DNA from 2 places in the Bacillus sp. OTU530 genome. Region 1 is predicted to be linked to the other one. Evidence: predicted binding sites of a transcription regulator. Region 1 holds the regulator's gene; the other holds the start of a gene.
The links. The regulator NrdR, encoded in region 1, represses ribonucleotide reductase genes. The targets are predictions, from matches to a motif close to AACACNATATATNGTGTT.
Positions count from the first base shown of each region.

Region 2: the regulator NrdR is predicted to act here: its motif matches at 2,206-2,223, upstream of AAHB12_RS12235 (anaerobic ribonucleoside triphosphate reductase).

Region 1 is NZ_JASATP010000006.1:126,367-142,758, reverse strand. It holds gene epsC (serine O-acetyltransferase EpsC) at 131-1,048, shown strand; gene AAHB12_RS06490 (response regulator transcription factor) at 1,218-1,934, shown strand; gene pnpS (two-component system histidine kinase PnpS) at 1,927-3,684, shown strand; gene polA (DNA polymerase I) at 4,214-6,844, shown strand; gene mutM (DNA-formamidopyrimidine glycosylase) at 7,051-7,875, shown strand; gene ytaF (sporulation membrane protein YtaF) at 7,989-8,624, shown strand; gene coaE (dephospho-CoA kinase) at 8,825-9,427, shown strand; gene AAHB12_RS06460 (glyceraldehyde-3-phosphate dehydrogenase) at 9,533-10,561, shown strand; partial or broken gene AAHB12_RS06455 (adenosylmethionine decarboxylase) at 10,592-10,726, shown strand; gene AAHB12_RS06450 (cytosolic protein) at 11,004-11,405, shown strand; gene nrdR (transcriptional regulator NrdR) at 11,443-11,904, shown strand; gene AAHB12_RS06440 (replication initiation and membrane attachment family protein) at 11,978-13,366, shown strand; gene dnaI (primosomal protein DnaI) at 13,396-14,349, shown strand; gene ytxC (putative sporulation protein YtxC) at 14,532-15,389, shown strand; T-box leader at 15,447-15,668, shown strand; gene thrS (threonine--tRNA ligase) at 15,711-16,392, shown strand, end outside.
Region 2 is NZ_JASATP010000013.1:117,367-133,758, reverse strand. It holds gene AAHB12_RS12255 (hypothetical protein) at 267-473, shown strand; gene AAHB12_RS12250 (hypothetical protein) at 670-843, shown strand; gene AAHB12_RS12245 (HesB/YadR/YfhF family protein) at 920-1,210, opposite strand; gene plsY (glycerol-3-phosphate 1-O-acyltransferase PlsY) at 1,319-1,897, opposite strand; gene AAHB12_RS12235 (anaerobic ribonucleoside triphosphate reductase) at 2,250-4,106, shown strand; gene nrdG (anaerobic ribonucleoside-triphosphate reductase activating protein) at 4,103-4,603, shown strand; gene AAHB12_RS12225 (response regulator transcription factor) at 4,572-5,249, shown strand; gene AAHB12_RS12220 (trypsin-like peptidase domain-containing protein) at 5,444-6,646, shown strand; gene AAHB12_RS12215 (CoA-binding protein) at 6,716-7,129, shown strand; gene parE (DNA topoisomerase IV subunit B) at 7,785-9,767, shown strand; gene parC (DNA topoisomerase IV subunit A) at 9,745-12,171, shown strand; gene AAHB12_RS12200 (branched-chain amino acid ABC transporter substrate-binding protein) at 12,619-13,827, shown strand; gene AAHB12_RS12195 (branched-chain amino acid ABC transporter permease) at 13,937-14,923, shown strand; gene AAHB12_RS12190 (branched-chain amino acid ABC transporter permease) at 14,934-16,214, shown strand; gene AAHB12_RS12185 (ABC transporter ATP-binding protein) at 16,230-16,392, shown strand, end outside.

The sequences.
Region 1 (16,392 bases):
CGGAAATTTTAAGAACAAAGTATAAGTGCAACTACGCCTCTGTCTTCGCCTAGCGGCTTGCCAGTCGGCGAGTCTTCTTTACAAAGAGCTGTTTGTATAAAGAAATATTTCGATCAAAAGGAGCACTGCAATGGAGCTGAACAACTGGTTAAATCGGGATATGCCTGAGGTAGCACAAAAGTTGGAAAAGATTAATATGGATCATTTTTTCAAGGAAAAGACAATTGGCTTTGCTGGTAAAGAGATTGTCTACAAGGTATTGTTTCATTTGCGCTCTGCATTGTTTCCTGGGGTGTACGAAAACTACCCTATTGATGAGACGAGAGCAAACATTCTAATCGGGAATCGAATCCGAAATGCGGCTGTAGATTTGAGTAACTTAATCGAGAAGGCCTTTAAGAATGAGTGTGCGATGAAGTATAAAACATTGGTGGAACGACGGGATCGTGCAAATGAAATTACGATCCATTTGATTAATAAGCTGCCTGAAATACGCGAAACGTTAAATACAGATATTGAGGCTGCCTATAATGGGGACCCAGCAGCATTAAATACGGAAGAAATCTTGCTTAGCTATCCTTCTATCGAGGCTATTAGTATATACAGAATTGCGCACGTATTATACGAGATGCATGTACCTCTCATACCGAGAATGATGTCGGAATATGCTCATCAGCTAACGGGAATTGATATTCATCCGGGCGCTGAAATCGGAGAAAGCTTCTTTATTGATCACGGGACAGGCGTTGTAATCGGTGAAACATGTATTATTGGGAAGAATGTAAAAATATATCAAGGTGTGACACTCGGAGCAAAAAGTTTTCCGCTTGATGAGAATGGGAATCCGATAAAAGGAATCAAGAGGCACCCTGAAATCGAGGAGGGGGTTGTGATTTATGCTGGTGCTACAATTCTTGGAGGAGATACAGTAGTAGGGCATGATTCTACCATCGGGGGCAATGTTTGGCTCACTCATTCTGTTCCACCGTTTTCACAAGTGTATAATTCTCAGCCATCGCCGACTATTACACAAAGCGTTCCGAAATAAAGCAGCTATACCTATCGGAAGGAAACCTCCTTCAACAATATGCCCTGCTTGGGGCAGTGTGGGGCTTTAGGTTGAGCAATTATTTGTTTTCTAGTATGATACAACTAATAAAATAGACAAATATTCATTGGATGAGGAAGGGTTTTACTTTTTAATCTGGAGGCGTAGAATGAGCAATCGTATTTTAGTAGTGGATGATGAGGAATTTATCTTAACGTTAATAGAATTTAATTTACAGCAAGCTGGATTTGAAGTCATCACCGCTATGGATGGAGCAGAGGGTCTTCGTAAAGCAACAGAAGAAAATCCGGATTTGATTATATTAGATTTAATGCTGCCGAAAATGGATGGAATGGAAGTATGTAAGGAACTTCGGCTGCGTCGTATCATGACGCCGATTTTAATGCTAACCGCTAAAGATGATGAATTTGATAAGGTACTCGGTCTTGAATTAGGCGCAGATGATTATATGACAAAGCCGTTCAGCCCTAGAGAGGTTATTGCGCGAGTTAAAGCGATTTTGCGCCGGACGAGAATGAGTGATGATAACGCACAGGAAGAGCAAGATACGAGCCGTATTATGATTGCTGATTTGAAAATTATGCCGGAGTATTACGAAGCATACTACCGCGGGGAGAAGCTGGAGCTAACACCAAAGGAATTTGAACTTCTTGTCTATTTGGCTAAGCATAAGGGGCGTGTACTAACTCGTGATCAACTGTTAAGTGCCGTTTGGAACTATGACTTTGCCGGAGATACTCGTATTGTGGATGTTCATATTAGTCATTTGCGCGATAAAATCGAGAGCAATACAAAAAAGCCAGTTTATATTAAAACAATTCGCGGTTTAGGGTATAAGCTGGAAGAGCCGAAAATCAATGAATAAGTTTCGCTCGAAACTTCTTCTAGCCTTGATTTCATTGATTGTTGCGGTCCTTGTTGGATTAGGGCTGTTGCTGGGTCAGCTTTTTAAAGGCTTTTATATTGAGAACTTCAATGAACGAATGGAAAGAGAGCTTCGCTATACCGCTTCTGTTTTGGAGAAAACAGGAATTCATGAAACATTGCTTCGTCCGGAGACTCTTATTCAGATACAAGAGAAGCTGAAGGTAAACATTACCCTATTAGATTTAAAAGGGAAACTGTTATACGGTTCAGAGGAGAAGAAGGACCAGGATAATACGGAAGCAGTGCAAAAGCTTTTGTCAGATTTAAAGGACAATCCTCAAAATGTAGAGATGAGGTATACGGGCAACGATACGTATTATTATGGGGTATTATTGAGTGACAGGCGCTATGATGAAGCGTATTTAATCGTACATTTGTCGATGAACTCATTTTCATATATGCAGCAAAAAGTATGGGGCTTGCTTATTAGCAGCTTTTTTATCGCATTTATTGTCATCCTTTTATTAGGGCTTAGAATTATTGCCCAGTATACAAAACCGATTGAATCGGCGACAAGAGTTGCGATTGAGCTTGCGAAGGGAAATTATAAGGCTCGTGCGTATGAAAATCGTGCTGATGAAACGGGCATGCTGAGTCAGGCAATCAATATTTTAGCACGGAACTTGCAGGAGATGACATTAGCACAGGAGATGCAGCAGGACCGTTTGCATACGCTTATTGAGAACATGGGAAGCGGCATGATTTTAATTGATAGCCGCGGATATATTAGTCTTGTAAATCGCTCATACAAAGAAACGTTTCATGCGACAAATGAGCGATATTTAGATCGTCTTTATTATGAGGCATTTGATCATCAGGAAATCATTGAACTTGTCGAAGAGATTTTCATGACGGAGGTAAAGGTACGTAAGCAAATGCTGCTGCCTCTAGGAATTGAGCGTAAGCATTTTGAAGTATACGGTGCACCGATTATTGGGACAAATCATGAGTGGAAGGGAATTATTCTTGTGTTCCATGATATTACTGAGCTGAAAAGGTTAGAGCAAATGCGAAAGGACTTTTTAGCGAATGTATCGCATGAGCTGAAGACGCCGATTACTTCTATTAAGGGCTTTTCTGAAACGCTGCTTGACGGGGCAATGGAGGATCGAAAGCTTCGGGAATATTTTTTAACTATTATTTTGAAAGAAAGCGATCGAATGCAAAACTTGATTGCCGATTTATTAGATTTATCTAAAATTGAGCAACAAGGCTTTAAGCTGCAAATGGGAAATGTGAATTTAAAGATGCTACTTGAGGAAATTGAAGTGATGCTAAGGGGAAAAGCAGCTAATAAAACAATTGATTTGCAGCTGCAAGCAGCTCAGGATGTCACCATTCCTGGAGATCCGCATCGAATGAAGCAAATTTTTCTTAACCTAATTAGTAATGCAATTGTGTATACACCGGCAGGAGGAAGGGTTGTTGTCTCCCTAGAGACATCTCATCATTGGGTGAGCGTAAAAGTATCAGATACAGGGATTGGTATTGAGAAAGCTGAAATTCCACGGATTTTTGAACGCTTTTACCGCGTGGACAAAGCACGCAGCCGTAATACGGGCGGTACAGGCCTTGGTCTGTCCATCGTAAAGCATCTTGTTGAAGCGCATCGCGGACTTATTACGGTAGAAAGTGATGTAGGGGTCGGTACTACTTTTACAGTGATGCTTCGTCAGAAACAGAATTAGACAAATTTACAGTATATTAACAATATATTTATTTTATATTAATAAAGATTTGTTATTCTAGTTAACGAAAACCCCTTCATCCAAGGAGTAGTTCAAGGCGGAAGCATGATTTTCCGTTTCCGCCTGCCTTTTTATCTTGTAACAACAGGTGAAATATAGCATGAAGGCAACTGGCTGTAGTGGAAATGGATACATGTAAGATCTAAGTGTATCTGCATCTTTGTCCTCGCCGAACAGTTCCTGAATTGGTGAGAGCTCTCTTGCAAAATCCTGTGTATATACTTTTATTAAGCCGTTATTTTCCTTCTCTCGTTAGGTCATGCTAATATAGAGGAGGGAAGAAACGGTTTTTTGTTTTATACTTTAAGAAAGTATAAATTTCTAGCTGGGAGACTATTCGACGTAGTGAGAAATTTTAGGAGTAAGTATAAGTACAACTACGCCTCTGTCTTCGCCCGAAGGCAGGGCTTGCCAATCGTCGAGTTTTCTTTCTCTGATTTATGCTATATAGTGGGGAGGCTTGCATATCTTGAAGAAAAAAGTAGTATTAATTGACGGCAATAGCATCGCATACCGCGCCTTTTTTGCGTTGCCGCTGCTCAATAATGATAAGGGAATACATACAAATGCCGTGTACGGCTTTACAATGATGCTGATGCGGATTCTTGAGGAAGAGAAACCAACGCATATGCTCGTTGCATTTGATGCGGGGAAAACGACATTCCGTCATAAAACCTTCGGGGAATACAAGGGGGGGCGTCAAAAAACACCGCCAGAACTGTCAGAGCAATTTCCATTTATTCGTGAGCTTCTGGACAATCTTCAAATTTCCCGTTATGAGCTTGAAAATTATGAAGCTGACGATATTATCGGCACATTAGCGAAAGAAGCGGATGTAGACGGTGCTGAAGTGAGAGTTATTTCAGGAGATCGCGACCTTATTCAGCTTGTGTCGGAGCATACGAGTGTACTAATTACGAGAAAAGGTATTACGGAAGTTGATGAATACACGCCAGAAACCTTATTTGAAAAGCTGTCGCTCCAGCCGGATCAAATTATTGATATGAAAGGTCTAATGGGCGATCCGTCCGATAACATTCCGGGCGTACCTGGTGTAGGGGAAAAGACGGCAATTAAGCTGCTCAAGGAGTTTGGGACAATAGAAAAACTGTATGAAAACTTAGGCAGCGTCAGCGGAAAGAAGCTAAAGGAAAAGCTCGAAGAACATGAACAGCAGGCCTTGATGAGCAAGGAGTTGGCAACCATTTATAGGGAAGCGCCAATTACACTTCATTTACAGGATATTGAATACAAAGGGTACGAGCAGGAAGCTGTTATCCCTCTTTTCAAGCAGCTAGGCTTCAATTCCTTGCTGGATAAGTTCCAGCTTCCAGGAGAAGTAGCGGAAACGGTGCTAGATGAGCTATCGTTTACCGTTGTGGAGGAAGTAAATGAGAATATACTGCGAAGCGGAAGTTCGATAATTGTTGAGGTGCAGGAAGAAAACTATCATGGTGCTGAGGTGCAGGGCTTCGGTATTACCAATGAGACGGGCAGCTATTTTATTCCTGCGGAAGCCGGACTGAACTCAGAACGCTTTCGAGAATGGCTTGCTGATGATAGTGTGAAAAAAAGCATATTCGATGTGAAACGGGCAATCGTCGCTTTAAAGTGGAAGGGTCTAGAGCTAAGAGGAATTGATTTCGACTTGCTGCTTGCTGCTTATTTGCTTGATCCATCCGAGACAGATAAGGATTTTCGCGCTGTTGCGAAGATGAAGGATGCTCATGCAGTGAAATCCGATGAAGAGGTGTATGGCAAAGGTGCGAAGCGGGCCGTTCCAAATCAAGAGGTTTTATCGGAGCACGTGGCACGCAAATCTCGGGTGCTGTATGAGGTGAAAGAATCATTTGTCTTAGAATTGAAAAAGAATGAGCAGTATGGACTGTTTACAGATTTAGAGCTGCCATTATCTCGAGTGCTCGGGGAAATGGAGTATATGGGCGTGAAAGTAGACACGAATCGTTTGCTGCGTATGGGAGAGGATTTGTCCGTACAGTTGCAGGCGATTGAAAAAGATATTCATGAGCTAGCAGGCAGTGAATTTAATATTAACTCACCAAAGCAGCTAGGGGTTATTTTATTTGATAAGCTAAACTTGCCGGTATTCAAAAAAACAAAAACAGGTTATTCAACTTCAGCAGATGTGCTTGAGAAGTTAATTGACCATCATGAAATCGTTCCAAAAATCCTGCATTATCGCCAGCTTGGAAAATTATATTCAACGTACATTGAGGGGCTGCTTAAGGTTGTGCATAGTGATTCCTCCAAAATCCATACACGCTTTCAGCAGGCGCTAACCCAAACAGGACGCCTAAGCTCGACGGAGCCGAACCTGCAAAACATTCCGATTCGGCTTGAAGAAGGCCGGAAAATTCGCGAAGCGTTCATCCCATCGCAGGAAGGGTGGGTTATATTTGCGGCAGACTATTCGCAAATCGAGCTGCGTGTTCTTGCTCACATTGCCAAGGATAAAGGCTTAATGGATGCGTTTTTGCAGGATATGGATGTTCATACGAAAACCGCGATGGATGTATTTGGCGTAAATCAGGATGAAGTAACATCTAATATGAGACGTCAAGCAAAGGCGGTAAATTTCGGAATTGTATATGGAATTAGCGATTATGGCTTATCGCAAAACCTTGGGATTACAAGAAAAGCTGCTGCTGACTTTATTGAAACATACTTCCGAAGCTTTCCTGGTGTAAAGGAGTATATGGACAGCATTGTGCAGGAAGCGAAGCAAGCAGGGTATGTAACAACGCTATTAAATCGCCGTCGCTATATTCCTGAAATTACGAGTCGTAATTTTAATTTACGAAGCTTTGCCGAGCGTACTGCGATGAATACACCTATTCAAGGAAGTGCGGCTGATATTATTAAGCAGGCGATGATTGTAATGTTTGAGCGTTTGCAGGAGGAAAAGTTAACTGCGCGTCTCCTGCTTCAGGTACACGACGAATTGATTTTCGAGGCTCCGAAGGAAGAAATCGAAAAATTGGAGAAACTTGTTCCAGAAGTGATGGAGCATGCGGTTGAGTTAGCTGTGCCATTAAAGGTGGACTACTCCTATGGTCCAACATGGTATGATGCAAAATAAAGGACTGTGACAAAACTCCCTCTAATTGTGAGGGAGTTTTGTTTGCCCTGTGATAAGGTATAAACTTCCAGATAGAGGCGAATTCGCCGTGGTCGGAAATGTTAAGAATACAGGATAAGTGCAGCTATACCTCTGTCTTCACCCAAGGGCCGGCGAGTTTTCAGCACCTAGAAGCTTCATGATAACAATGTAAGGATGTGATAGATATGCCTGAACTGCCAGAGGTAGAAACGGTGAGACGAACGCTAGAGATACTTGTCAAAGGAAAGCAAATTGAAGATGTAATTGTAACATATGGAAAACTTGTCAAAGAGCCCGATGACGTCAAATTATTTCAGGAGATGCTAAAGGGTGAAATCATTGAAGGAATACGGCGAAGAGGGAAGTTTTTATTAATTGATTTAACGCACTATACGCTTGTCTCTCATTTGCGCATGGAAGGGAAGTACCGTCTGCAGGATGCGGGTGAGCCTGTGGACAAGCATACACATGTACGTTTTCAGTTTACCGATGGAACTGAGCTGCACTACAATGACGTTCGTAAATTTGGGACGATGCATATGTATAAAAAAGGAGAAGAGCATCTTTGTCCGTCTCTTGCCGATTTAGGGCCAGAGCCTTTTTCAGACGAGCTGACTGCGGTATATTTGATGGGAAAGCTGAAGAAAACGCAGCGGAAAATTAAGGCTGTTCTGTTGGATCAGCGTATACTTGTTGGACTGGGAAATATTTATGTAGATGAGGTACTATTTCGTTCTCGTATTCACCCAGAACGGGAGGCTTCTTCCTTACAGCCTTCTGAAATTGAAGCAATGCAGAAGGAAATTGTTGCAACGCTAACAGAAGCGGTGGAAAAGGGTGGTAGCACGATCCGGACATATATCAATTCTCAAGGACAAATTGGGACGTTCCAGAAAAGTTTATATGTCTATGGCCGAAAGGGGGAATCTTGCCCATCATGTGGGACGCCAATTGAGAAAACAGTTGTTGGCGGACGAGGTACGCACTATTGCCCAATTTGCCAAAACTAAAAAGGACAATAACATCGGATAGGCTTTTGTCATATATATACACCATATGAACATAAACGAAGCTTTTCCCTGAATCTAAAGGGAAAGGCGGACATATGGAAGGGAGCCCGACGATGCACCATTATGTTGCTTTGTTTCTTTTGGCATTGACGCTAAGCCTTGACAGCTGCAGCGTAGGCCTTACGTATGGACTGAGAAAGGTGAGGATTCCGGCAAAATCAGTTATTGTAATATCCCTTTGTTCAGCAGCTGTCATGATCCTTTCTATGGGGATTGGTCATCTCGTTGCGCAAATTTTTTCACCCGCTCTCGCAACAAAGATCGGGGGGGCTGTTCTTATTGGGATAGGTGCATGGGTGTTATATCAATTTTTTCAAGCAGACAAAAAGGAAGAGCCGCCAGTAGAGGAAACAACAGTGTGGAATCTGGAAATCCGTTCTCTTGGTATTGTTATTCAAATCTTGAGGAAGCCGACGATGGCCGATTTTGATAAATCTGGTATAATTTCCGGCATTGAAGCCCTTATGTTAGGGTTAGCGCTATCGTTAGACTCTTTTGGGGCTGGGATTGGAGCTTCGTTGCTTGGGTTTTCTCCGGTGCTTCTTGCCATATTGGTTGCAGTGATGAGCTCTATATTTTTAACTGTGGGCATGAAGGTCGGTATGTGGTTTTCTGGTGTTTCATGGCTGCAGCGATTGACATTCCTGCCCGGGATTTTGCTTATTATTATTGGTATTTGGAAGATGTAGGGAGCTGCTGTAAGAAATCTGTGTCAGCTTAAATGTATTTTCTATACTTACACGTATGAGGTGATTCCCAAGAGGAGGTTTTTTTCTCTTGTGAGTCACCTCTTTCTTAGTTTTGAGAATTCAGACAGCGTAGCTTTTTGAAAAGTTTGCCGGAAGGATGAAGTATAATAATAGGGATAAAATGACAGGAGAGATGCTATATGACAATTGTAATTGGGTTAACAGGAGGTATCGCAAGCGGCAAAAGTACTGTTGCCGCTATGCTGCGTGATTTCCATATTCCCATAATTGATGCAGATATCATTGCAAGGGAAGTGGTGGAACCTGGAAAGGAAGCATATAAAGGAATTATTGATGCCTTTGGACAAGAAATCTTACAAACAAATGGAGAGATTGACCGTCAGAAGCTCGGAAGCATTGTATTTCATAATGAGGAAAAACGCCTTCTTTTGAATCGTATTGTCCACCCTGCTATTCGTATGGAAATGAACCGGCAAAAGGACATGTATATTGAACAGGGTGAGAAAGCAATTGTTCTGGATATTCCGCTTCTCTTTGAAAGCAAACTAACTTCGCTTGTCCATAAGGTGCTGCTTGTATACGTAGACGAGGAGGTACAATTACATAGGCTCATGCAGCGTAACCATTTAACAGCAGAGGAGGCGAGGGCGCGTATAGCCTCGCAAATGCCTTTAAGGAAAAAGATAACATTAGCAGATGAAGTGATTAATAATAATGGCACAATAGAACATACAAAAACTCAATTAGTCAGCATTTTAGAAAAATGGTCACTCAAATTATAACGAAATACCCATAATATGAATTTATTGGTGACTATATATCCATTTGTGTTATACTATTTATGGGGTTTATGAGTTAAAAGTATAACATAAATAGGGGGCTGGAAAATGGTGCGTGTGGCGATTAATGGGTTTGGTCGTATTGGTAGAATGGTGTTCCGTCAGGCAATTAAAGAAAGTGCATTTGAAATTACAGCGATTAATGCCAGCTATCCCGCTGAGACATTAGCTCATTTAATCAAATATGATACGGTTCATGGGAAATTTGATGGAACAGTGGAAGCGTCTGAGGATCATTTATTAGTCGATGGAAAAAAGGTGCGCTTATTAAATGAACGTGATCCAAGGAAGCTACCTTGGAAAGAGCTCGGCATTGATATCGTGATCGAAGCAACGGGGAAATTCAATGCGAAGGAAAAAGCAATGGACCATGTTGAAGCAGGGGCAAAAAAGGTTATTTTAACAGCACCAGGCAAAGGTGAGGATATTACAGTTGTAGTGGGGGTTAATGAACAGCAGCTTGATATTGCGCAGCATACTATCATTTCGAATGCCTCTTGTACGACAAACTGCCTAGCGCCTGTTGTAAAAATTCTTGATGAGCAGTTCGGTATTGAAAACGGTTTGATGACGACCGTTCACGCATATACAAATGACCAAAAAAATATTGACAACCCACACAAGGATTTACGAAGAGCACGAGCTTGTGCACAGTCTATTATTCCGACAACAACAGGAGCGGCCAAAGCGTTATCCAAGGTGCTCCCTCATCTGTCAGGCAAGCTTCATGGTATGGCCCTTCGTGTACCAACAATAAATGTATCGCTTATTGATCTTGTTGTTGATGTAAAACGAGATGTTACCGCGGAGGAAATTAACGATGCGTTTCGGGCTGCTGCCAGAAGCTCTATGATGGGAATTATTGAAGTTTGCGACGAACCGCTCGTATCAGTGGATTTTAATACAAACGCCAGCTCCGCGATTATTGATGGGTTATCCACGATGGTGATGGGAACACGTAAAGTAAAGATACTGGCGTGGTACGATAATGAATGGGGATACTCTAAACGTGTTGTAGATCTTGTAGGAATGGTTACTGAGCAGTTCGCAGCGAGAGGGAAGGCGCAGCCCGCCTAAACAGAATAGATAATGAACGTCTGCAGAGGAAGTATTGATGTTTATACATGTGGTGATCGTATTAACCTGCATGTAACAGTTGACGATATTGCAGAAAGCCTTGGTGCGACAACACACGAGAGCATCGAACCTCCGCGTGGAACTGAAGGCTTTGAAATTAACTAACGAGATGCAAAAGCTCTTTAAAAAACAATATATTTGCTTTAAAATGTAAAGAGGTGTAGAACGCACCTCTTTTTTAGTTTACACTTTAAGAAAAGGCTAAATTTTTAGCTGCAAGACAATTCGCTGCAGCTGGAAAGTTTAAGAATACAGTATAAGTAGGGCTACGCCTCTGTCTTCGCCCAAGGGCAGGCTCGCCAATCGGCGAGTTTTCTTTACACTGTAGAAAATATCATTGGTGATAGAACTATAACTTGTTGTTGTGTAGGAGGAGAGTTTTATGAGCATCATGCAGAAGGTGAAGCAGGTTTTTTCCACACATGCTGAAACAATGGATTCACACTCGGACGAACAGCTGCGCAGCCGTTATTATAAAACAAATACACAAAATGCGTTAAAGGCTGTGGAAGATGTTATTCGTGGTTTAAAAGGCTATACAGTTACATCCGTTTCTCCTGAACGCGGGGAAATGAGTGTGAATATTGCTGGATCTAGGAAAGCATTTGTTGTTGTGACTGTCATTACAATTCGTCCATTTGAGACGGCAATTGATTTCTCCGTTACGACTGAAACGCCGTTGCCGAGTGATTTCGGATTTAGTAAGAAGGTTATTATGGAGTTGTATAACCAATTGGACAAGCAGCTCGTGTTTATTGGATCGGGATTAGGCGCAAAGCTATAACGAGCAAAGGAAAAGAAATAAATGAGGAGTGGTGACGATGCGTTGTCCGAATTGTTCTCATAATGGTACAAGAGTGCTCGATTCTCGTCCGGTTGATGATGGACGATCTATTCGCAGACGCAGAGAATGCGAAAGCTGTCTATATCGTTTTACAACATTTGAGCGTGTGGAAGAGACGCCGCTGATTGTTGTCAAGAAGGACGGAACACGTGAGCAGTTTAGCAAAGAAAAAATGTTACGAGGGCTGATTAAGGCCTGTGAAAAACGGCCTGTTTCCTTGAAGCAGCTTGAAGATGTTACACAGCATGTAGAACGAGAGCTGCGCAACATCGGGGTATCTGAGGTGGAAAGCGATAAAGTAGGGGAAATGGTAATGGAAGCGCTCAGGGATATTGATGAGGTGGCTTACGTGCGCTTCGCCTCAGTTTATCGACAATTTAAAGACTTAAATGTATTTATTGAGGAATTAAAGGATATTCTGCAAAAAGGCGGGAAGTAAGAAGAGCTTGAGGCATAAGTGCTATCGGCTCTTTTTTATCCGCATCAATATACAGTGAAAGGAATCAATTAAGATGGAAAGACAGTCATGGAGAGAGCTGCTGCCGGTGGATCGGTATCGTGTATGTGCCAGCGGACTGCTGCATGAGCATGACCGTCATATGTTAACGATGCTGTATCAGCCGTTGATTGGCAGTAAAGCAATCGGCTTATACAATACATTGTGGGGTGAACTGAAACAGTACGTTTCGGGTGGTGAAGAAAGCAATCATCATGCACTGATGATTCATATGTACATGCCGCTTCCTGAAATTTATGAAGAACGCATGAAGCTAGAGGCGTTGGGGCTATTAAAGGTGTATGTAAAAAAAGAACAGGACATCCGTTCATTTTTGTATGAATTACAGCCGCCCTTGTCGCCTAAGCAGTTTTTTGATGATGTTGTGTTAAATATCTTTTTATATAATCGTCTTGGTAAAACAAAGTACAACAAGCTGAAGCAATCCTTTTTGGAGCAGGAATCTGATGCTTCGGCTTACAGCGAAGTAACGCATTCTTTTAATGATGTGTTCCAATCGTTTTCTCCTTCGCAAATCGCCTCTTTACAGGAGGAAGTGAGTGTGCCTTCAGGATTTGCGGCACCGGGCCGGACAGCTGGCAAGGCACCGAGCATTTGGAATGATTTCTTTGACTTCGAGCTGTTTGCAGAAGGGCTTTCAGCACTTGTGCCGAAAAAGGCCCTTACGGCACATGTAAAGGAAGCTATTGTGAAGCTTGCTTATGTATACGGTATGAATGCATTGGCGATGCAAAATGTCGTGCTTGGCGCAGTAACAGAGCATCATACGATTGATATGGAAAAGCTGCGCAAAGGTGCACGAGACTGGTATCAATTTGAAAATGGAAGTGCTGTGCCCGTATTCAGCGAACGTGTGCAGCCGCTTGATGCAAGAACGATGCAGCATAAAGAACCGTCTAGTCAGGAGGAACTGCTTATTCAGCAGCTTGAGCAAATTTCACCGCGGGAGCTGTTAAAGGAAATCTCAGGCGGTACAGAGCCGACTGCGGCAGACTTAAAGATTATAGAGGACGTTATGCTGTCACAAAAGCTGTTGCCAGGTGTGGTAAATGTACTCATTTATTACGTTATGCTGAGAACAGATATGAAGCTCTCCAAAACATATGTTGAGAAAATAGCGGGGCATTGGGCACGTAAGAAAGTAACAACCGTACAGGACGCCATGATGCTCGCAAAAGAAGAAAACCGTCAATATCAAGAATGGGCTACCTCGAAAAAGACGCCGAAGAAGCGCGCAACAACGCGCAAGGAGCAGCTGCCGGAATGGCTGGAGGAACAAAAGCAACAGTCAGCAACTTCTCAGAGTCAAACAGAGAGTGCAATCGATTTGGAAGAAGAACGACGTCGCTTAGAGGAAGAGTTAAAAATGTATAAGAAGGAATAAAGGAATTTGTGTCCTTTGGAGGTGAAAAGATGGAACATGTTCAAAACTCCTTCGCCAATCTCATGAAAAATGAGGATTTCAAGAAACGATATGCTTCGTTGAAGGAGCAGGTGCTGTCACATCCGCGTATTCAACAATTTCTGCTTGAGCAAGAGGGGGAGGTAACCACTTCTATGCTTGAAGGCAGCCTTGTGAAGCTGTATGAATATATAGGTCAAAGTATGAACTGTGATGAATGTCAAACATTGGAACAATGTAAAAATATGCTGCAGGGCTACCATCCCCATCTTGTGATTCAAGGGAAACGGATTGATATTCAATATGACCGCTGTCCGCGTAAGGTGGCGTACGATGAGCGTAAAAAGCAGGAGTCTCTTATTCAAAGCTTGTATGTTCCAAGGGACATATTAGAAGCATCTATGGGAGGACTAGATCTTTCGCAATTAGAAAGAGTACAAGCAATTCGTGCCGCTAGCGAATTTCTAAAGGAATATGAGCTTGGCAAGAAGGTTAAGGGTTTATATCTATATGGACCATTTGGGGTAGGAAAGACATATATTTTAGGTGCAATTGCTAATGAATTAGCCGAACGGAAAATCTCTTCTATGCTTGTATACTTACCAGAATTCCTGCGTGAAATCAAAAGCTCCATTCAGGATAATACAATCAGTGATAAAATTGACGCGGTGAAGCGAGTACCGGTTCTGATGCTTGATGACATTGGGGCAGAAGCGATGTCAAGCTTTGTTCGAGATGATGTGTTAGGAGCTATTTTGCAATTTCGGATGCTGGAAAATCTGCCAACCTTCTTTACTTCTAATTTCAACATGCAGGAACTTGAGCATCATTTAACCTATTCGCAGCGCGGAGAAGAAGAGCGGATGAAGGCGGCTCGTATTATGGAACGAATTAAATATTTGGCGAAGCCAGTGCAAGTCAAAGGTGAGAATCGCCGCCATCAAGGGAGTAATCAAGGGGAGTAAGGACAGCTTGCTTCCTTTGTCTTTTGATGTATATACGTAGGTTTATGCAAAGGTTGTTTTACTACAGGAGAAAAGCGATTGGATTCCGCTTTTCTTTTTTTTGTCAAGAGTTTCTTGTATCATTTTTTGCTCCCCCTTTTAATATACATAAAATAGGTGATGATCTTAAAGGGGGGACAAAAGTGATCGAAATCCGCTTTGAAGAAGAGCATGATGCGCGCATGATGTACGAGCATTTGCTGAAAGGTGCGGAAACTGCGCATGAAAGTATGAGCGTGCTTTTGGAGGAATCAACAGTGGTCGTTCATATTCCGCCTGGGGACGTATGGTGTGCAGATGAAGTATTGATTCCGGCAATTATTCGTTTTATTACAGATGTGAAGGAAGAAAAATGGATTTTATCGATTTTAGAACAGGCCTTTTTATATCGCGATCAGGACGAACGGATGCAAATTCTACATATTGTTCATTCGCTATTAGACGGGAAATTGCAGGATATACCATATAAGGGTCTGCAGAAAGAAAGGAGAAGTTTGCTAGAGGCGTCTCTGGCGGAATTTGTACAAAACCCTATTTCCTTTTCCTTTGATTCCTATGTGAAGTTTCGTTTGAGGTACTATATGGCGTATTTGGTTCGATTAACAGAGCTTGCGATTGATGAATATAAGCTTGAGCAGGAGTATCAGTCCTTTGTGGAACTGCTTCGGCAGCATGTGTATACACGAAAACCTCGGCTGTCTTGCCTTCATCTCGTCTATAACGGAAGTTTCACTTTTTACGATGAACGTGGCTCTTGTTTAAATCAGGAGAGGTTGGTCCAATATATAGACGAGGGTATTGTGTACAATCAAGAGTCGTATATCGATCCTAATATTATTGCGCCGCTGTTATCGATTGCGCCGAAAACGATTTATCTATATACCGCTCATATAGATGACAATATGATTATTACAATTCGAAATGTGTTTCAAGAACGTGTAATTGTTCATACTATCGGAGAGTTTGAAAAAATGATGGGCAAGCAGGTAAGAAAACCGTAATGCTCCCTTGCTTTTCTTTTGCGTTGCGAATATAATTACGTACATAATGTGAATATAACATAAGTAATGATGAGGACATGAATTTCTTTTTACGATTCCCAGAGAGGGAGGCCTTAGGCTGTGAGCTTCCTAATACGAAAAAGTTGTTTACCACCTCTGAACTTCAGCGATGAATTGATAGTAATTGCTGACGGCAAACACCGTTATAATACTTGAGCGATTCATAGATGTGAATCGGAACAAGGGTGGAACCACGAGAAATCAACACTCGTCCCTTTTTGGGGACGGGTGTTTTTTATTTTTATGAAGGAGCTGAATGACATGGCAGAAAGTATTAAAATTACATTCCCAGATGGAGCTGTAAAGGAGTTTCCGCACGGGACAACAACAGAAGACATCGCTGCTTCCATTAGCCCTGGCTTAAAGAAAAAGGCTGTGGCAGGAAAGTTGAATGATACATTGCTTGACTTGAAGACACCTATTCAAGAGGATGGCAGCATCGCCATTGTTACATTGGATACTAAGGAAGGCGCAGAGATTTTGCGTCACTCTACAGCCCATTTGCTTGCACAGGCATTAAAGCGTTTGTATAAAGATGTGAAGCTTGGCATCGGACCAGTTATTGAAAATGGTTTTTACTACGATATCGATTTAGAAGAGCCAATTACAGCAGAAGATCTCCCGAAGATTGAGAAGGAAATGGAGCGCATCGTAAAGGAAAATATTGAGATTGTGCGCCAAGAGGTGAGCCGTGAGGAGGCGCTGCGCCGTTATGAAGAAATTGGTGATTATCTAAAGTTAGAACTGATTAATGACATTCCTGCGGATCAAACATTGTCTATTTATGAGCAAGGTGAATTTTTTGACCTATGCCGCGGCATCCATCTTCCGTCTACAGGAAAAATCAAAGCATTTAAGCTATTAAGCGTGGCGGGTGCCTACTGGCGCGGTGATAGCAAAAACAAAATGCTTCAGCGCATCTATGGTACTGCGTTTGCAAAGA
Region 2 (16,392 bases), on a different contig from region 1:
TTACTCGAAAAAATAAAGAAATCAAACGCCTCAAGGCAAGAATCGGACAACTCCAGCATCGTCTCCTTCGGAAGGAGCAAAAAAAGGAGAAATTGAAACAGGTTGGTCCATCGAAGACCATGGTACGTACTATATCATCAAATGTATCGTAGAAGAGCCAGAACATCCTCATTTCAATCACTCAAAAGCAGATGGTGTCATCGGTGTGGACGTCAACTACAATCATATTGCCTTCTCCAACGTGAATGGACAAGGACAATTTAGATGTGAGGCTTTTTCTTGCAGTAGGTTCATTAGAAAAAGACTTTATGATTGAAGATGCAAAAGCACTATCAAAACGCTTGTTACATTTAGCTGATAGTAGACTGCAGATAGAGTTTAATGAGCTAGATGGAGAAGATCATGTATCCGTAATGCTGACAGTGTTAAGCCGTGCATTACGATTTGTATCCAGCAATAATTGTACAAATTAATCTTCATCTAGAAAGATTCTATCAATGCCCATTTTGGAGGGGGACATTAATAGAGCAGGCTTCTTTACAACATCAATCCTATCTGTTAAAATTTGGTATAACATAAGTGTGATGAATATACAGCTATGTTTATAGGAATAACTTGTTAGTCAATGGGAAAGAGAATCATGATAACTTGGAAAGGGAGGAATGCAAAATGGGTGTCCCTTTGACATCGAAGGAAGTCATTGCTCAGATCCAGAAGTTAGAGAACGAAGGTAACTCTTTACGTAAAAAAGAGATAAAACAACTTTATCCTGATTTAATGCGGAGTGCTTTGTATTACTACCCAAGTTGGCAACATGCTATAGAAGAAAGTAAAATAAGTTAACTATCCAATTTACACCGCGATATTAGAATAAGATGAATTCAGTTAAAGAAAACTCGCCAAAATCGGCGAGTTTTTTTTATTTTTCGTATTGAAAGTCTGGCGCCTCTGCATTTGGCTCGTATATGACAGAAAGATTATGGCCATCGAAATACCATTCGTCGTCTTCTTCAATGAAAAAGGTTACGCCATTTTCTGTGACCTGAGCTGCCGGGTTTACAGGCAAGTCCTTGCGAATTCCAAGTGATAAACCTTTTTGTACTGTACTGCAGCCTCCGTATTGCACAAAAAATCGAATGGCATCACCTTGCTGTAAGTGCAGTTCATTTTTATACCAAGCAGCTGCGTCTTTTGACACAAACATCTCCATAACTCTTCCTCCTAAATTTTGCATTTACTTATTAGTATAGAAAAAAACGCAAAAAGGCGCTATCTTTATGCTTTACAACTCCTTTTTGCGTTATAACGCCTTTTATTTTTACAATTTTACCTTTGGTTCCGTTTTATCTAAAATGCGTTTAATATTGGCTCGATGTCGATAAATAACAAACAGAGCAATAAATGAGATACCGAAGATAAACGGTTTATCACCTTCAATGATAGCGGCGATGACAGCGACGACAGCTGTTATCATGGAGGACAGGGAGACATATTTAGTTGTATACAAAAGTGCCAAAAATACAAGTATCACCACTAAGAAAATAACAGGCTGATAAAATAGAACAACACCTGCAGACGTAGCAACTGCTTTGCCGCCGCGGAAGCCTGCAAAAATTGGATAAACGTGTCCGATTATTGCAAGTAGACCAAACCAAAGCGGGTGAATGTCAACATTGAAAATAACAGGCAAAGATGCTGCAAGTGTGCCTTTTAAAATATCGGCAAATGTTACAATAAATCCCGCCTTCTTACCTAATGTGCGGAATGTATTTGTACCACCTAGATTTCCGCTCCCATGCTGTCGTATGTCTATCCCGTACCCGAGTTTTCCGACTACTAAGGCAAACGGAATGGAGCCCAGTAAATAGGCGACTAGAAATAAAATGTATGTAAGCATACGTTTCTTCTCCTTTATAAGGATGATAGTAATAAAAACAACAAGAGGCCGTTTTTCCTAATCTATTGTATCATATAACGAAAAAGTTAGAAGTTGTTTTTTTTTGCACGGTAAGAAGCTATAAATTTCTAGCTAGAAGCCAATTCGACGTAGTGAGAAATTTTAGGAATACAGTATAAGTAGGGCTTGCCAGTCGACGAGTTTTCTTTACAAACTGCTGCGCAGAGACGTTATACAATATGTGTCACAATACTGTGAGAATCTGCACATTTTTCCAATTCTACATACAGTATAATTTTAATGTTGATGATACTATATTTTGTGTAGAGTGAGGGGAATGAGGAAACTTTCAATGGAAAAGCAGTATGCTTTAGAACAGCTGGCAGCTTCGTTTCAAGGGGTGATTCAGTATGAGGAGCAGGATTTGCTGCAGGAAAATGCAAATGTCGATGGACATTCACCAATGGGTATCATGGGGAAATTTTCCTCTGAAGGTGCCAAGTTTTATGCATTGGAATATTTGCTAACTGAGGAAGTAAAGGAAGCAGTGCAGGATAATCTAATCCATATTCATGATTTGGATTTCTATGCGGCAGGAACAACAACATGCTCGCAAATCCCGCTGTCCAAGCTGTTAAAGGATGGATTTTCCACCGGGCACGGTCATATGAGGGAACCAAAATGCATTAGCAGTGCCATGGCACTAGCCGCTATCATTTTACAAGCCAATCAAAACATGCAGCATGGCGGGCAATCGTTTGCTATGTTTGACAGGGACTTGGCGCCATATGTACGCAAAACATATAAATGTCATGTAGAACGACTTGGCAGTTATGCCCGCTTTGGAGTAGAGGAAATACAACAAATTGCTTGGGAGGAAACAAAGCAAGAGACATATCAGGCGTGCGAAGCATTCATCCATAATGCAAATAGTATGCATAGCCGAGGTGGGGGACAAGTGCCGTTTGTGTCCATCAATTATGGGACGGATACGTCAAAAGAAGGGAGGATGCTCGCCCGTCAGCTGCTTTTAGCAACGCAGGCTGGTCTTGGAAACGGTGAAACTCCTATTTTTCCCATTCAGGTGTTTAAGCTGAAGAAAGGAATTAATGTACTTCCAAATGATCGAAACCATGATTTGTATCGACTTGCACTGGAAACAACAGCAAAGCGGCTGTTTCCGAATTTCGCGTTTTTAGACGCACCCTTTAATTTGCAGTACTATGATGGCCGTTCTGAAAGTGAAGCCTGTTATATGGGATGCAGAACACGTGTAATGGCGAATATTCACGGTGAGGAAAATGCAGTGGGAAGCGGGGATTTGTCATTTACATCCATTAATCTTGTAAAACTTGCCTTGCAGAGCACAAGTACGGAGCAATTCTTTCAAGCGCTGGAGCAGTACATTGCGCTTGTCATTCGGCAACTGCTTGAGAGATTTTACTATCAAGCTCGCAAAAAAGCGCGGGATTTTAAGTTTTTGTATACCCAAGGTGTATGGCGCGGCGGAGAAGAATTAGAGCTTCATGCGCCTGTTGAAAGTATTATCAGACAAGGAACATTGAGTATTGGATTTATTGGGCTTGCGGAATGTCTAGTTGCTTTGGTAGGAAAACATCATGGGGAAAGCGAAGCGGCATTATGTCTTGGGCTTGATATTATCCGTTTCATGAGAAACAAAGCGGATGAGGCGACAAAGCGGCATCGACTCAACTTTTCCTTGCTTGCCACACCCGCAGAAGGATTGTCAGGTAAATTTACGAAGCAGGATCGAAGAGAGTTTGGTGTGATTACCAGTGTTACAGATAAAGAGTATTACACAAATTCATTCCATGTTCCGGTGCACTACCCAATCAGAGTGCTAGATAAAATTCGGATTGAAGGGTTATTTCATGAGCTTTGCAATGGCGGACATATTACGTACATTGAACTAGATGGGGCAGCTGTTCATAATGCAGAAGCGCTTCATTACATCGTCATGGCTATGCTGCAGCACCATATCGGATATGGCTCGATTAATCACCCTATTGATCAATGTAAATGCTGCGGCTATCACGGTATGATTGAAACTGTGTGCCCGTCTTGCGGAAATGCTGAGGAAACGAAAATCGAACGAATTCGGCGTATTACTGGCTATCTTGTCGGGGATATGACGAAATGGAACGGTGCTAAACGAAGCGAGGAGCGGGAGCGGGTGAAGCATACATGAGGATTATGAATATTTTACATGATAGCGTTGTCGATGGAGAAGGACTGCGTACAGTTATTTTCTTTGCGGGTTGTCCGCATCGATGCTATGGCTGCCATAATCCGAAGTCTTGGAAAATAGAAAACGGAACGAGCATGACAAAGAAGCAAATCTTAGAGGAAATTATAAGCAATCCGCTAACTGAGGTGACTTTTTCTGGCGGGGAACCTTTGTACCAAGCCTTTGAAGTCAAGGAGTTGGCAAAAGAAATTAAAGCCTATGGGAAAAACTTATGGGTATACACAGGTTATACGCTTGAGGAGATATACAATTCTAAAAATGATGATATGATAGAAACGTTGAAGCATGTGGATGTATTGGTAGACGGGAGGTTCGAGATGCAGAAGCGAGATGTTACACTTCCCTTTAGGGGGAGCAGCAATCAGCGCATCATTCGACTGAAGGAGGGGAGAGAATCGGATGATAATGGGCAAAACAGTGCTGCTTGTCGAAGATGAACAACGGCTGCGGGAGATTATCTCCGATTATTTCAGAAACGAAGGCTTTGAAGTTGTGGGAGCAGAGGATGGAAAACAAGCTCTTGCTTTGTTCGAACAGCATGCCATTCATTTAATTATTTTAGACATTATGCTCCCTGAAATCGATGGCTGGTCTGTTTGCAGGCAGATTCGAAGAGAGTCGACCGTTCCAGTGATTATGCTGACAGCCCGTTCAGATGAAGAGGATACACTGCTTGGCTTTGAGCTCGGAGCAGATGAATATGTCACCAAACCCTTTAGTCCCAAGGTATTGGTAGCTAGAGCGAAGACGCTGCTTAAGCGTGCGGAAGGTGCGGTTGCACAATCAGCGGAGCATACATTATCTGTTAGCGGCATCATATTGAATCGTTTATCCAGGACGATATTCGTGGATGGGCAGGAGGTAATTTTAACACATAAAGAGTTTGAATTGCTTATGTATTTAATGGAAAATAGAGGGATTGTACTCTCACGGCAGCACTTACTGGATCACCTATGGGGATATGATTATTATGGTGATGATCGTACCGTTGACACCCATATTAAAAAGCTACGAAATAAGCTTGGGACACGTGCTAGGCATATTAGTACAGTGATCCGTGTCGGATATAAGTTTGAGGAATAGTCCTTGATTAGCCGTACAAGCCGGACTGCAAAGGAACAAGCAATTGCTGGTAGGATTTATGTGCGATTTTGCAGAATTTTGGTTAAAATGGAAGAGAGCAAGTGATTTATAAGTATTTTTTCACTAAACTTTCATTAAATTTTCACCAAATTTTTGTATCATATAAGCATGATAAACTAGAGGGGAGATAGACGATGGGCTACTATGATCAAACTGAGATGACTACAAGATTTGAAGAAAAACCACAGCGTCGCAGCAGAAAGGGCTATTTTTTCTCCGGCTTTGTTGGGGCGGTTATCGGAGCTGCGACCGTGACGGCTTCGATCAACTACATACCGGCCCTTCAAAATCAAAAGGGACAGGCTTCTGTTGTACAGCAGGTGCAGCAAAGTGAAGGGACGGCGGTGCCTGTTGTGAATAACATGAAGTCGACAGATCTTGCCGGTATGATTCAAGGTGCAAAGGAAGCAGTGGTCGGCGTTATTAACTATCAAACAGCGGATACATTGGATGCGCAGGATTCCGAAGCTGGTTCCGGCTCTGGTGTTGTATATAAGAAGGTAGGAAATAAAGCCCTTGTGATTACAAATAATCATGTAGTTGAAGGGGCAAAGCGTCTTGAAGTAAAGCTTGCGAACGGAGAAAAAATTGCAGCAAAGCTTGTTGGAGCAGATCGTTGGCTTGACTTGGCTGTTATCGAAATTGATGGAACGAACATTAAGACAGTTGCAACGCTTGGTGATTCTGATAAAGTACGTGTTGGAGAGCAGGCAATTGCCATTGGGAATCCGATTGGTTTAGATGGAACAGTCACAGAAGGTATTATCAGCAGCAAAAATCGTGAAATCCCAGTAGATGTTGATCAGGATGGCAGCGCGGATTGGCAGGCAGAAGTATTGCAAACAGATGCTTCGATTAACCCGGGTAACAGCGGTGGCGCATTGTTTAATGAGAACGGCGAAGTAATCGGCATCAATTCCAGTAAAATTGCACAGGAAGCTGTGGAAGGAATCGGTTTTGCAATTCCAATCAATGTGGCAAAACCGATTGTTGAATCACTTGAAAAATATGGAAAAGTGCAACGTCCGTTTCTAGGAGTACAGCTTCGTTCTCTGGATGAAGTGTCAACGTACGCAAGCAGACAATTAAACCTTCCAACAGAAGTGACAGGTGGAGTCATTATTTTACAAACAACTGCAAATTCTCCTGCGGCAAAGGCAGGCTTGCAGCAGTATGACGTGGTTGTGGCGCTCGATGGTCAAGAAGTGAAGGACTCTGTACAGCTCCGGAAGTACCTATATGAAAAGAAAAAAATTGGAGATGAAATGAAGGTAACCTTCTATCGTGATGGGAAAAAACAGGAGGAAACCATCAAGCTTGATGCAAATGCCGACTAAGAGAATAGACCGTTTCTATTGAAATGGTCCTTTCTCTTTTTGTATAATCTTGGGAAAGGAGGGGTTATAATGACAATTCAAAATCCAACACGCACTGAAATTGGCGAACTGTTAAAGAAAAGTAAAACGATTGCAGTAGTAGGGTTATCCGATAATCCGCAGCGAACGTCTTATATGGTTTCAAAGGCTATGCAGGATGCAGGCTATGATATTATTCCAGTAAATCCAAATGCGGAGTATATCCTTGGAAAAAAAGCCGTAAAATCGTTAAAAGATATTGAGGGTCATGTTGATATTGTTAATGTGTTCCGACGCTCTGAGCATTTAATGGATGTGGCAAAGGAGTTTGTTGAAATTGATGCGGATATTTATTGGGCGCAGCTAGGATTAGAGGATGAGGAGACGTATGCATTTTTACAGGAACAGGGCTATACGGTTATTATGAATCGCTGTATTAAGGTGGAGCATGCGCTAACGCGATAGAACGTTCACAAAGAAGCCAATTGCGAGGCTTCTTTTCTGTTTGTATACTTATAATGTAGCATGAGGCATGAATGAGGTACACATACGAGGTTTTATAAGGGCTGGTTATGGGGAGTTTTACTTTGTTGTAGGAATGTATAAGTTTCTAGCGAGAAGTTTATTTGGCATAGACGGAAATGTTAGGGATACAGTATAAGTAGGGCTACGCCTCTGTCTTCGCCCGGGGGGCAGGGCTCGCCAATCAGCGAGTTTTCTTTACAAGATAAGAAAGTGTAACTTTTTGGGGTGATGTCTAGCTCCCAAGGTCCACTCCTTGCCGCAAAATAACGTCCCTACAAAATGCAAAAAAGCGCTTTCTATGGTGAAGAACATTTTGCTTCGGGAGCAAAGGCGGGCCTTGTCCGTTTTTCTTATTATTCCTTTTGGGATCATTGTCATTTGACTATTGATGAAGATATTCTTGTAGTCATGTATTGACAGGTTATTATTTTTCTGAAATAGTAGCTTACAGGAATCCTTGTGGGAAACAAGGATTTTTCTTTTATATCTTGTATATTTTATAATGGGTGTCTATACTTGCCAACATAGGGAGAAACAAGGTATGCTATAGAGAAAACGTATGTTCTTATCGAAAGATAGAAAGGAGTTTGGGGATTTGACACAGCATCAGTTTCAATATAACGAGGATGCAATTCAAGTGCTTGAAGGTCTAGAAGCAGTACGAAAGAGACCTGGTATGTACATTGGAAGCACAGATAGCCGAGGATTGCACCATTTAGTATACGAGATTGTGGATAATTCCGTAGATGAAGCGCTAGCAGGCTTTGGCGGTGAAATCACGGTTATGATACATAAAGATAACAGCATTAGCGTAGAGGATAAGGGGCGCGGTATGCCGACCGGCATGCATAAGCTCGGGAAACCAACGCCGGAGGTTATTCTCACAGTGCTTCATGCTGGCGGAAAGTTTGGACAGGGCGGCTATAAGACGAGCGGAGGATTGCACGGTGTAGGCGCATCGGTCGTAAATGCGCTATCGGAATGGCTTGTCGTGACCATTAAGCGTGATGGCTTTGTGTATCAACAGCGTTTTGAGCATGGAGGAAACCCGGTAACAACGCTTGAAAAAATAGGCGTAACGAAACAGACGGGAACGAAGATTCATTTTAAGCCGGATGCGACCATTTTTAGCACAACGAATTTCCAATATGAGACGTTGTGCGAACGTCTTAGAGAATCTGCATTTTTATTAAAGGGTATGAAAATTGCCTTAAAGGATGAGCGCAACGATTTAGAGGATATATTTCATTACGAAACGGGAATCGAGGCGTTTGTATCCTATTTGAACGAAGAGCGAGATGTGCTTCACAAGGTTGTGTTTTTTGAAGGTGAGCAGGGCGGCATCGAGGCAGAGCTGGCATTTCAGTTTAACGATGGTTATTCAGAAAACATTCTATCGTTTGTAAATAACGTCCGTACAAAGGATGGCGGAACGCATGAAGCAGGCTTTAAGACGGCGATGACACGTGTATTCAATGAATATGCGCGGAAGGTTGGGGCGCTTAAGGAAAAGGACAAAAATTTGGATGGTGCCGATATTCGCGAGGGCTTGTCTGCAATCGTATCGGTTCGTATTCCAGAGGAACTGCTTCAGTTTGAAGGTCAGACAAAAGGAAAGCTTGGTACGAGTGAGGCTCGTTCTGCAATTGATTCGATTGTATCGGAGCATCTAGCTTACTTTTTACAGGAGAATCCAGATGTTGGCGGATTGCTTGTGAAAAAAGCAATTAAAGCATTTCAGGCGCGCGAAGCTGCTCGAAAGGCACGGGAGGAAGCGCGCAGCGGGAAAAAGAAAAAGCGTTCGGAGGCATCCTTAAGTGGGAAGCTAACGCCGGCACAATCACGCAACCCGCAAAAAAATGAGCTGTACCTTGTAGAGGGCGATTCTGCCGGCGGTTCGGCCAAGCAAGGTCGAGATCGACGTTTTCAGGCCGTGCTGCCGCTGCGCGGAAAGGTTATTAATACAGAAAAGGCAAAGCTGGCGGATATTTTTAAAAACGAAGAAATCAATACGATTATTCACGCCATTGGCGGCGGTGTTGGACAGGAATTTTCTGTTGAGGATATTAATTATGACAAGGTTGTCATTATGACGGATGCTGATACGGACGGTGCACATATTCAAGTGTTACTGCTGACATTTTTTTATCGTTATATGAAGCAGCTTATTGAGGCTGGGAAGGTTTTTATTGCGCTCCCGCCGCTTTATAAAGTGAGTAAAGGAACCGGCAAAAAAGAAACGATTGAATATGCCTGGTCGGATGAAGAGCTAAAAGAAGTTACAAAGCGCTTTGGCAAAGGCTATACAATTCAGCGCTATAAAGGTCTTGGAGAAATGAATGCAGATCAGCTTTGGGATACGACGATGAATCCGGAAACAAGAACGCTCATTCGTGTCAAAATCGATGATGCAGCACGTGCTGAACGCCGCGTGACCACGCTCATGGGTGATAAAGTAGAGCCACGTCGAAAGTGGATTGAGCGAAATGTACAGTTTGGTTTACAGGAAGAAGGAAATATTTTGGAAAATGAGATGATTTCGGAGGTGGAGCAGGATGCAGGCGGAGAAATTTCATGATCTTCCGTTAGAGGATGTAATGGGCGACCGCTTCGCCCGCTACAGTAAGTATATTATCCAAGATCGGGCATTGCCGGATGCCCGTGACGGCTTAAAGCCGGTACAACGGCGTATTCTGTATTCGATGTATGTAGAGGGAAATGTGCAAGATAAGCCGTTTCGAAAGTCGGCAAAAACAGTCGGGAATGTAATCGGTAACTACCACCCGCATGGAGATTCTTCTGTTTACGAAGCCATGGTGCGCCTCAGCCAGGATTGGAAGGTGCGCAATGTGCTTGTGGAGATGCATGGCAATAACGGAAGCATTGACGGCGATCCGGCCGCAGCGATGCGTTACACAGAGGCTCGCTTATCAGCAATCGCGTCTGAGCTTCTGCGCGATATCGATAAGCAAACGGTTGAATTTGTTCCCAATTTTGATGATACGAGTGAAGAGCCTGTTGTTTTGCCAGCTATGTTTCCGAGTCTTCTTGTCAACGGTTCTACAGGGATTTCCGCTGGATATGCAACAGAGATTCCTCCTCATCATCTTGGGGAAGTAATCGATGCTGTGATCATGCGCATGGATAATTCGCTTTGTACAGTCAATGACCTGCTAACTGTTATGAAAGGGCCAGACTTTCCGACCGGGGGCATTATTCAAGGTCTGGAAGGGATTAAAAAGGCATATGAGACAGGTCGAGGGAAAATTATTATTAGAGGCAAGGCCGCTATTGAGCATATGCGCAGCGGCAAGCAGCAAATTGTTGTAACGGAAATTCCATATGAGGTAAACAAGGCGAATCTTGTCAAAAAAATGGATGATTTGCGTATCGAGAAGAAACTGGACGGCATTTCAGAGGTGCGTGACGAAACGGATCGCACTGGTCTTCGCATTGTCATTGAACTGAAAAAAGATGCAAATGCGGAGGGGATTTTAAATTATCTGTACAAAAATACAGAACTGCAAATCCCGTATAATTTTAATATGGTTGCGATTCACAACCGCCGTCCGAAGCTGCTCAGCCTGCCACAAATATTGGATGCATACATCGCGCATCAAAAAGAGGTAGTCACAAACCGTTCCCAGTATGAACTGCGAAAAGCGCAGGATCGTCAGCATATTGTGGAGGGGCTGATGAAGGCACTTTCCATTCTGGATGAAGTCATTGCAGCAATCCGTGCGTCAAAAGATAAGCGTGATGCGAAGGACAATTTAATTGCAAAATTCGCATTTACAGAGGCGCAGGCGGAGGCAATTGTTTCATTGCAGCTATATCGTTTAACCAATACAGACATTACAGCGCTGCAAAAAGAGGCAGAAGAACTCAATGAAAAAATCAAAGAGCTGCTGCTCATTTTGAATAGTGAAAAAAAGCTTCTTCAAGTCATTAAAACAGATTTAAAGCGTGTTAAAAAAACATATGCGGATGAACGACGTACGCTGATTGAAGAGGAAATTGAAGAAATTAAGATTGATATGGAAGTGATGATTCCGCAGGAGGATGTCATCGTTACAATCACAAAAGAAGGTTATATGAAGCGAACAAGCTGGCGTTCCCATAATGCTTCGAATGGAAAAGATTTTGGTATGAAGGAAGGGGACCGTCTGCTTGCTCGCCTCGATATTAACACGACGGATACCGTTCTTTTGTTCACTAATAAGGGGAATTATTTGTACCTGCCTGTGTACGAGATGCCGGATATACGATGGAAGGATTTAGGTCAGCACGTTGCGAACATTGTTTCCCTGGAAAAAGATGAGACTATGGTTGCTGCGGTTCCGGTGCAGAATTTCGAGGAAGACAACCGCTTTTTAGTATTCGTGACAAGAAACGGAATGGTGAAGAAAACAGAACTCAAGCAGTATAAGGTGCAGCGTTATTCTAGAGCGCTCGTTGCTGTGAACGTGAAAAACGGTGATGAAGTAGTGGATGTACTGCTGACGGATGGAAATCAGGAGCTTGTACTTATTACGCACAGTGCGTATGCTTTGCGCTTTCATGAGGGGGAAGCGAGTGCTGTTGGTGTTCGTGCCGCGGGTGTGAAAGGAATGAATGTAAAGGAAGACGACTATGTAGTGAGTGGCCTTACACTGCAATCGGCTGATGATTTCCTTATTCTTGTTACACAGCGCGGAGGCGTGAAAAAAATGAAGGTATCTGAAATTGAGCTATCGTCTCGGGCGAAGCGTGGACATTTAATATTTAAAGAGCTAAAGGCAAATCCTTATCGGATTGTCGGAGTGGAAATAGCGGATGATGCTTATAGGATGTTCGTGAAGCTAGAGAGACGAGGCGCTGAAGAACTTGATATACAATCGTTAAAAGAAAAAGATCGTTATAGCAATGGTACGCTCATGATTGATGTGAATGAAGCTGGTACCGTTACAGAAGTTTGGAAGGTAGCTAGACAGGAAGGCTGAAGAAACTCTTGTCCGAAGGAATTCGGGCAGGAGTTTTTTCTTTGCACTTTAGGAAAGTATAAATTTCTAGTTGGATGCCAATTCGACGTAGCGAGAAATTTTAGGAATAAAGGATAAGGGCAACTACGCCTCTGTCTTCGCCCAAAGGCAGGGCTCGCCAATCGGCGGGTTTTCTTTATAAAATAAACTTTCCGGGGCGTTGTCCAGCCCCCGCGGTCTGCTCCAGCCTCCAGAATATACGGAAGCCCTCCATGTTCGGAAAAATAGTGTTAATTCCTGCGAAAGGTATAACGCTGCCTTTTTTTGTCACAAATTTGTAACATTTTGCAGAACCAATGTCGAGAAACGCAAAAAAATCTAGAATGATAGTAGGTTGTACAAATGAGATGCTTCCTGTATCATTTAACTAAATATTTATAAAATTCAGAAAAACAAGGGGGTAACAGGGTGGCTTTTAAAAAAGGAATGGCACTAGCTTTGTCCGCAGCGCTGGTATTTGGAGTTTTGGCAGGTTGTGCTAGTAAGACGGAGCAAACGGGAGCAAGCACATCGTCAGGCAGTGACGGAAAGGTCATTAAGATTGTGACGCAGTCTCCATTATCAGGCGGATCTGCAACGCAAGGGGAAGCAATTAAGCTTGGAGCGCAATTACAAATAGAGGAACAAAAAGAGGCGTTTAAAAAGCTTGGATTTGAGCTGCAGCTCGTTCCATATGATGACCAAGCCGACCCGAAAAAAGGCGTAGCCAATGCCCAGTTAGTTGGTGCAGATGAAGCTGTTCTCGGTGTAGTGGGGCATATGAACTCCGGAGTAGCGATTCCCTCTTCAGAAGTATATGAGAAGAACAACCTTGTTATGGTATCTCCAACAAATACAGCAACGGAGGTTACAGACCGTAAATTAAAATCGGTAAATCGCATTTGTGCCCGTGATGATTTCCAAGGTCCAGCGGGTGCAGAATACGCAGTCCAAACGTTGAAGGCAAAGAATATTTTTGTTATTGATGATAAAACAGCCTACGGTACAGGATTGGCAACGGCATTTAAGAAGGCTGCCGAGAAGCTTGGTGCACAAATAGCAGGTTATGAATCGATTACAGTGGGTGAAAAGGACTTTAACGGTGTATTGAATAAAGTGCTTGCGAAAAAGCCTGACTTAATTTATTTCGGCGGTTTATATGCGGAAGGTGGATTGCTCTTGAAGCAGGCGCGTGAGAAAGGTATTACAATTCCGTTTATGGGCGGTGATGGCTTAGATTCTGGTACGCTAGTAGAAATCGCAGGAACAGCAGCAAAAAATACATTTTATACGTCAATTGCGGCTGACCCAGCAAAAACAGAGAAAGGCAAAAAGTTTATAGAGGATTACAAAAAGAAATTTAACAAAGAGGTTGAAGGGTACTCTGCTTACGGCTATGATGCTGCAGGGGTTGTTCTACAGGGAATTAAAGATGCAATTGCGGCAAACGATAATAAGCTTCCGACTCGCGAGCAGGTGCGCGATGCCGTTCGCAGCATTCAAAACTATGAAGGTGCTGTAACGAAGGTTGGCTTTGACGAAAAAGGAGATAATAAGTTTTCAAAAATCTACATTTATAAATTAAATGAATCGAGATATCCTGGCACTCAAGAAGGAGAGGTAAGCAATACGAAATAAAACAAAAAAGAGGTGTGGAAAGTATTCCATGCCTCTTTCCATTATCCACTCATCCGAAGTTGTTTGGTGGTGTGAAAAATAGAGAAATCATTAAAAGAGGAGGGAGAGCATGCTAGCAGAAGTACTTCATACGTTACCGCAAGTATTGCTTGATGGCTTAACATTAGGTACAGTGTATGCCATCGTCGCACTGGGCTATACGATGGTATATGGAATTCTAGAGCTCATTAACTTTGCGCACGGGGAAATTTTTATGACGGGTGCTTTTATTGGAACAGCAATTTTTCTCACGATGGCAGGATTCGGCTGGATTGGAGCCATGCCAGCAATTCTTGCGCTTATTCTAGTTCTCGTAGCATCATCGATCGTAACGGGAGTGTTAGGAATGGGAATTGAGCGAGTTGCTTATCGACCGCTTCGGAAAGCGCCAAAACTGATCACGCTTATTACAGCTATTGGAGTTTCTTTCTTGCTGCAGGATATAGTTCGTTTTATTACAGAATTTAAGAAAGGGAACTATATTATTACAGCTCCTTCTTTATTTACAGACCAAGTTACAATTCATACATCTTCTATGCTATCAGTCTTTAACAATGCGCAAATGAGGTCATCCTCTTTTATTCTCATTATGATAGCTATTGTGATGATGGTTGCGCTCGATTTCTTTGTGAACAGAACAAGATGGGGTATGGCAATGCGTGCTGTGGCACAGGACCGTGAAACTGCAGCGTTAATGTCTGTAAACGTGAATAAAGTAATTTCGCTCACGTTTTTTATAGGCTCTGCTCTTGGCGGTGCCACAGGCGTTTTGTTTGCTATCCAATATGGAACAATCGATCCGTATATCGGCTTTATTCTTGGGATGAAGGCTTTTACAGCCGCAGTTATGGGCGGTATTGGCAATATTCGTGGTGCGATGGTTGGAGGTGTTTTACTCGGTGTAATCGAGATGTTCGCATCCGCTAACTTATCGGTACTTACTCACGGTGTGCTAGCCGCAGAATACAAGGACGTTTTCGCGTTTGCGATCTTAATCATTGTCCTTATCTTTAAGCCTGAGGGACTCTTCGGTAAAGCAGTTATCGAGAAAGTGTAGGTGAGAGCAGATGAAAACATTGCTGAAACAATTACAAGAAAGTGCAATCTTGCAGATGATTGTACTCACGCTATACATTGTGATTACTTCTCTTAGTCTCTATCTAGCGGAAAAATCAGTGACAGCTTTTTTGCTTCTATTATTCTCGCTTTTGCTGCTATATTATACAAAGTTTTCAGTAAAGATAAAGTGGGCGCTAGGATTGTTCGTAATGATTGTGCTGCTTCCATTTACGGCAAGTGCTGGTCCGGCATATGAATCGTACATGGAAGTAGCGACTTTAGTCGGTATTTATGTAGCAATGGCTCTCGGACTAAACATTGTTGTCGGCTTTACTGGTCTTTTAGACTTGGGCTTCGTCGCTTTCTTTGCGGTTGGTGCTTATACATACGGCATTTTTGCGACAGGACAAGCCCAGAATTTTATGCCGTTTGGAGAATACCCGCTTTCAGGAGAAAGCTTTTGGCTGTTTCTTGTGATTGGCGGATTGATTGCAGCATTATTTGGGGTACTTCTGGGGATTCCGGTTCTTCGTGTCAAAGGTGATTACTTAGCGATTGTAACGCTTGGCTTTGGTGAAATTATCCGCATTGTGTTCAATAACCTAGACAAGCCAGTCAACATTACAAACGGTGCAATGGGGCTTTCCTCGATTCAGGCACCATCCTTGTTTGGTCTTACCTTGAATAATTCAAGTCAGTTTTATTACGTTGTAATTGCTATTTTGTTATTCGTTATTTTTGCTGTCAGACGCTTGGAGCATTCTAAAATTGGCCGTTCTTGGAAGGCTGTACGTGAAAATGAAATTGCTGCGCAAGCGATGGGCATCAATCTTGTGCGTGCAAAGCTGCTTGCATTTGCCATCGGTGCTTCCTTCTCCGGCATGATGGGTGTTGTATTTGCCGGTAAACAAGCATTTATTGACCCGACCAGCTTTACGCTCATGGAGTCTATCACGATTCTTGTTATGGTAATTTTAGGAGGCATGGGCAGTGTGCCAGGTGTTATTTTGGGCGCCGCTATCATGACTATTTTGAATTTGCAAGTACTAACAGAGCTGACAAATTGGCTGAATCAAGTAAGCCAATCTGGTGCTTTCGCAGTTCCCGAAGCTTTATCTCCAGCTAAAATGCAGCGTTTTATCTTTGGCGGTATCTTAATTCTGTTTGCGATCTATCGTCCGCAAGGGCTTATTCCGGCAAAGAATCCAGTTTTTAACGAAGCAGAGCTAAAGGGAAGCGCAAAGGTAGGGGTAGTGGAAAAAGGAGAAGATAAGGTCTTTGGATCCTAAGGGGAGGGAAAGTATATGTCCATTTTACAAGTATCCCATTTGACAAAGCGATTTGGCGGTGTTGTCGCTGCAAAAGACATTTCGATGACAGTCGAAAACGGGTCTATTACCGCGGTGATCGGTCCGAATGGTGCCGGAAAAACAACATTTTTTAATATGATTACAGGGGTATATAAAC